2 regions of the Thermochromatium tepidum ATCC 43061 genome follow, and region 2 is predicted to be linked to the other one. Evidence: predicted binding sites of a transcription regulator. Region 2 holds the regulator's gene; the other holds the start of a gene.
What was found. Region 2 encodes sigma-54, which starts transcription at its own class of promoters, with help from an activator protein. Its sites were predicted from a motif close to TGGCANGNTNCNTGCTT; they were not measured.

Region 1 (3,094 bases), 470 kb from region 2:
TCACCATTGATCGCCAGATCCAGTGTGTTTCCAGTCAGCTGAATACTTCCCTGCGAAAACTGTTGAGTGACGGCTGCCAAACGGACACCCACGGCTGCTTGATTGACACAGGTACCAAAGGATGACGCATAAATATCGGCAAACTCGGCACGTGATTTTTTGAAACCAATGGTCGACGAGTTGGCGATATTGTTACCCGTAACCTCAAGATCCTTGGCGGCTGCACGCAGACCGCTCAAGCCGATACTGAAAGACATGATGTCATCTCCTGGAAAAGCTCAAACAATTATCGCCTCATCAACTGACACGCAGGACATCCGAAAACGAAACTGTCCCGATCCCCTGAACGCTGAGGGTCAATCCTGTATCCGAGCTCTCGGCCGAAACACTCCTGACTTGGCCATTGAGATAAGGGGTCAAGGCCTCAGTCACACCGTTGATCTGTGCACTGACCCTGAATTCATACTGGCCGGCTGGGGCTTTAGAACCATTGGCTAGCTTGCCATCCCAATTAAACTCTTGAAGACCAGAATTCAATGTGCCCAAATCCAGAGTACGGACCAGCTGACCACTCGCATTGTAGATATCGACCCTTGTCTGAGTCGCAGAACTCGATAGCTCTACCGCACCGCTTACGCCCTGTCCCTCAGATAACTCCATCTTGTTAGATGGAACTAGCACACTTTTACCTACCAATGAGGCCGCTTCTAAAGCCTGGCCCTGCAATAGTGTCTGTGACAGAGACTTGAATGAACTCGTCAGATCCTGAATACCAGTCAGGGTCGAAAACTGGGCCATCTGTGCAACGAAGTCCTCGTTTTTGACTGGATTGGTCGGGTCTTGGGTCGTTAGCTGGGTAGTCAAAAGCCTGAGAAAATCTTCTTGACCAAGTTCATTATCACCTTGAACGCTCGATTTTGGCGAATAGGCAGTCAAGCCGAGTCCGCTCAAATAATCAGTACTCACTTCTGTCATGATGGCCGCTCCTAAAAAAATACAGATCAATGCGGAATCAGCTCTGACCCACCTGCAGGGTCCGCTGTAACAGGGCGCGCGTGGTCGTCAGTACCTCGACATTGGCCTCGTAGCTGCGCGAGGCCGACATCATGTTGGCCATCTCCTCGACGACATTGATCGCCGGTCGAAACACATAGCCATCTTTATTGGCATGTGGATGATTGGGTTCATAAGTTGGAATCGGTTCACACTCGCTATCGACGATTCCTGCGACCCGCACCGGCATGGCAACACCATTCGGATCCTCCTGATCGATCACAGTCTGAAAGAGCACCTGCTTGCCACGATAGGTCGCCTCCGGGCTCGAGGCCGTTGTCGAGGCATTTGCCATGTTAGAGGCCACGGTATTGAGCCGTACCGACTGGGCCGTCAGCGCAGAGGCCGAGGTATTGAAGATACGAAACAGATCGCTCATGGCATCACTCTTTACTTAGGGCCTTGCGTAGACTCGCGACCCGGCGATCGAGAAATTCAAGCGTGCTTTGATAATGCACGGTGTTCTCAGCGAAGGCCGCGCGCTCGAGTTGTGGATCAACGGTATTGCCATCCAATGACGGCTGAGCCGGGATACGATAGAGCAGCTCGGGCTTCAGTGCCTTGGATTTATCGATCTCATTCGTCAAATGATTGGGTTGGGTTCGCGTCAGTTTTAGACGATTGGTCATCCCCTCGACCTCGGCCAGCACCTCGGTGAAATGAAAGTCACGCGCCTTGTAATTCGGCGTATCAACGTTGGCGAGATTGGAGGCTAGAAGCTCGGCACGACGGGCCTTAATGAGCACCGCCGAGGGCAGGACTCCAAAGGCTTTGTCGAGCGAGAGACTCATGGTTTCGGCATCCGCAACTCAGGTTGCTTGATAAAATGCAACCGACATGCCAGCCGATTGGAGAACCCTTCTTCACGGGCTTCACTTGGCGTGTGGAAATGACACCCTTCCCTGAGCCAGGCCAACGCAAGGCGTCAGGCGCGACGGCGCAGCAGACTGCCTTGCGGGGTGCGGACAATCTCGAAGGCGTCGGTATAGGAACTCACTGACTCGGAGGCGCCGACAAAGAGATAGCCACCGGGGTCCATCTGGCGGGCCAGTGCGTCAAAGATCCGACGTTTGGTGTCGGCGGAGAAATAGATCAGGACATTACGACAGAAGATGATCTCGAACTTGCCGAGCGCGGCGAAGGAATCCATGAGATTGAGCTTCTGGAAACGGACCCGGCGCTGGATCTCGGGCTTGATCCGATGGCCGTTCTCGACCGTGTCGAAGTATTTCTGACGCCGCTCGGGCGTCAGACCGCGCACGATACTCAGGCCGTCATAGACACCGTTGCGTGCCTCAGCCAGAACGCTCTCGGACAGATCCGTGGCCAGGATACTGACCGGCGAGGACTTGGGCGGAAAGCTCGCCTCCCACTCGGCGACCACCATGGCGATGCTGTAGGGCTCCTGACCGCTGGAGCAGGCCGCCGACCAGATGCGGATGGGTTTCTTGCGCGCCTCCAGTTCCGGCAACAGTGTGTGGCGCAGGATCTCAAACGGATAACCGTCCCGAAACCAGGAGGTCTCGTTGGTGGTCATGGCGTCGATGACGCGCGACTTGAGCGTCGGATCGCCAGACTGGCGCAATGCCCGCAATAGATCCTCGACCTTGCTGTACCCGAACTCACCGAGCAGACGCGACAGCCGGCTGGCGACGAGATACTGACGATTCTCGCCCAGCACCAGGCCGCAGCAGTCCGACAAGAAGCGAGCGAATTCGGCGTAATCCTGCGCGTCAATCACACATGGCCCCCATCATCAGGAATGACGCGCATATTTGAGCACGGTCGCGCCCAGCTCGTCCGGATCAAACTTGGCCAGGAAGTCATTGGCACCAGCACGCTTGACCATATCAATATTGAACTGACCGCTCAGTGAGGAATGCAGAATGACGCACAGATCCTTGAGCTTGGCATTTTCGCGGATCTTGCGGGTCAGGGTATAGCCGTCCATGCGCGGCATCTCGATGTCAGTGATCACCAGCTCGATCGAGTCTTTGACCCGGTCGGCGGCGGCCAGCTCCTCCAGATATTCGAGTGCCGC
Region 2 (3,094 bases):
AGTGTCAAGGTCGAGCCGGGTAAGGTCGTGGGCCTGCTCGGGCCGAACGGCGCCGGCAAGACGACCTGCTTTTATCTGATCGTCGGTCTGATCCATGCCGACCAGGGTCGCATCCTGCTCGACGGGCGCGACCTTACCCGGCTGCCCATGCACGCCCGGGCGCGCGCCGGTCTGAGTTACCTACCCCAGGAACCCTCGGTCTTTCGCAAGCTGACTGCCCGCGAGAATATCCTGGCCATCCTCGAGACGCGGCGCGATCTCAAGCGCGCCGAACGCGAGGAACGCGGTGAGCGTCTGCTCGAGGACCTGGGCATCGCCCATGTGGCCGACTCGCTCGCCCTCAGCCTCTCGGGTGGCGAGCGCCGCCGGCTGGAGATCGCCCGCGCCCTGGCGGTTGAACCCAGGGTGATGCTGCTCGACGAGCCCTTCGCTGGTATCGATCCGATCGCCGTCGGCGACATCAAATCCATCGTCACCCATCTGCGTGATCGCTCCATCGGGGTACTCATCACCGATCACAATGTGCGCGAGACGCTCGCCATCTGCGACCATGGCTACATCATCGGCAGCGGCACCGTGATCGCCGCCGGCGAACCGGCCGAGTTGTTGGCCAACCAGCGGGTGCGCGATGTCTATCTAGGTGCCGATTTTTCCATGTAGACTAGACTCAGATTACGGACACCCCATGATGGCTTAAACAGCAATAGACAGACCACAGTTCGGACGCCAACTCGATCGATGAAGCCATCCCTTCAGCTTCGACTCAATCAGCAACTCACGATGACGCCCCAGTTGCAGCAAGCGATCAAACTGCTGCAGCTGTCAACGCTCGAGTTGCAGCGCGAGATCCAGGAGGCGCTCGAAAGCAATCTGATGCTTGAAGAAGGCGAGGAATCCGAACCGCTCGAGGCGGAGTCACTGGAAGATTCCCCTCTGACCCAGCTCGAAGATGATCCCTTCGGTTCTAGCGCATCCGAGTCCGAGTGGCTCCTGGAACGCGAGGTACAAGCCGAGTCGTATGAGATACCGGAGGAGCTGCCGGTCGATACCCAATGGACCGACGTCTTCGACAGCTACCTGCCGCCAACGGCCCACGGCATGAGGGATGACACAGACCAGGACCCACTGTCGAACCGCTCACGTCCGCAGACGCTCTGGGATCATTTGATCTGGCAGCTGAATCTCAGCCGTTTGAGCGAGCGCGATTTCATGATCGCCCAGGCCGTGGTCGACGCCATCGATGCCAACGGCTATCTGCGCGCCGATGTCGATGAACTGGTGGCCACACTCGCCGATCCCACGATCGGCGCCGATGAAGTCGAGACCCAGATCCATCGCGTCCAGTCACTCGACCCAGCTGGCGTCGGGGCGCGCAATCCGCGCGAGTGCCTGTTGATCCAGCTGCGCCAGCTGTCGCCCGAAACGCCCTGGCGCAACCTGGCCATCGCCGTGTGCGAGGCCGGATTCGAACATCTGCCGCGCGGCGACGTCACGGCCCTCTCACGCCTGCTCAAGGCGCCCGAGGACGACCTGACCCAGGCGCTCGATCTCATCCGCCGGCTCAACCCGAAGCCGGGCCGCTTGCTCGCAGAGACGCCCTCGGAGTACGTTGTACCCGACATCTTTGTGCGTAAGAAGGATGGCCGCTGGCAGGTCGAGTTGAACCCTGACATCACCCCCAGACTCAGGGTCAACGCCGACTATGCGCGCCTGGTACGCCGCGCCGACCAGAGCAGCGATGGCCAGACGCTCAAGAGTCACCTCCAGGAGGCGCGCTGGTTCATCAAAAGCCTGGCAAGCCGCAACGAAACTGTACTGCGCGTGGGCGCCAAGATCGTGGAGATGCAGCAGGACTTCCTCGAATACGGCGAAGTGGGGATGCGGCCCATGGTGCTGCGCGACATCGCCGAGGCCCTGAATCTGCACGAGTCGACCATTTCACGGGTGACCACGCAAAAATACATGCATACACCCCGAGGCACATTCGAGCTCAAGTATTTCTTCTCGTCCCACGTCAATACCACCTCTGGCGGCGAGTGCTCGTCGACGGCGATCCGCGCCCTGATCCGCAAGCTGATCGCGGGAGAATCCCCGCGCAGACCTCTCAGCGACAACAAGATCGCTGAGGAACTGGCAAGACAGGGCATCGACGTCGCACGCCTCACAGTCGCCAAATACCGTGAGGCTATGGGTATCCCGGCCTCGAGTGAGCGCAAACGCCTGGCTTAAACAGGCTGTTTGATTCTTTATCAAGGAGTTTAATGATGCAAATCAATCTGACGGGTCATCACATCGACGTCACCGATGCGCTGAAGTCCTATGTCGACAGCAAATTCGAGCGTCTGGCACGCCACTTCGACCACGTCATCAACGCCCATGTCGTCCTGAGCGTCGAAAAGCTCGAGCAGAAGGCCGAGGCCACACTCCATGTCAATGGCGGCAAGGTCTTCGCCGACTCTGTGCACGAGGACATGTATGCGGCCATCGACAGCCTGGTCGACAAGCTCGATCGCCAGGTCATCCGCTACAAGGAGAAGAAGAGCAGTCACCGCGGCGGAGCCGTCAAGACGGCCGAAGCGGAATGAGATCGGCCTCTCCAGTACCTTGGAAGCCGTGTCTTCCGAGGTGATGGAGGCAACACCCATCACACCTCGGTGGCCGGTGCCGCCGGCGCCTGAGGTGTCTTTACATCGAGAACACGACAGAGCGATCAGGCACCAAGTGCGCCCGTCCGCCCGAGGTACCCCAATCTATGACCAGCATCGAATGCCAGCAGCATCCTGGTTGGATCAGCCATTACCCCCGACCACCTGCGGGCGCGTCGGCGGTCAACAGGAGTTGGAGCCATGTTCGGCCCTGACCTGATCAACGAAGCCCGTATCGGATGCGGTCTCGAGATCGCCAGCAAGAAGCGTCTGCTCGAGACCCTCGCCGAACTCCTGGCCAGGGATCATCCCAGGCTCCAGCCCGAGACCGTCTTCGAGCATCTGCTCGAGCGTGAGCGCCTGGGCAGTACCGGACTCGGCCATGGCATCGCCCTGCCCCATGCGCGCATGAAGGACGTCGGCGAGGCGATCGGTGCCTTCGTGCAAAC

Region 1: flgB (flagellar basal body rod protein FlgB) is a predicted target of sigma-54. The motif match lies at 1,880-1,896, and genes of this name have one in related genera.

Annotation. Positions count from the first base shown of each region.
Region 1 covers NZ_CP039268.1:1,862,815-1,865,908, forward strand. Annotated here, with positions in the region: gene flgE (flagellar hook protein FlgE) at 1-257, opposite strand, end outside; gene E6P07_RS08430 (flagellar hook assembly protein FlgD) at 298-975, opposite strand; gene flgC (flagellar basal body rod protein FlgC) at 1,013-1,432, opposite strand; gene flgB (flagellar basal body rod protein FlgB) at 1,437-1,844, opposite strand; gene E6P07_RS08445 (CheR family methyltransferase) at 1,979-2,794, opposite strand; gene E6P07_RS08450 (chemotaxis protein) at 2,810-3,094, opposite strand, start outside.
Region 2 covers NZ_CP039268.1:2,328,265-2,331,358, forward strand. Annotated here, with positions in the region: gene lptB (LPS export ABC transporter ATP-binding protein) at 1-660, shown strand, start outside; gene E6P07_RS10725 (RNA polymerase factor sigma-54) at 739-2,229, shown strand; gene hpf (ribosome hibernation-promoting factor, HPF/YfiA family) at 2,265-2,585, shown strand; gene E6P07_RS10735 (PTS sugar transporter subunit IIA) at 2,847-3,094, shown strand, end outside.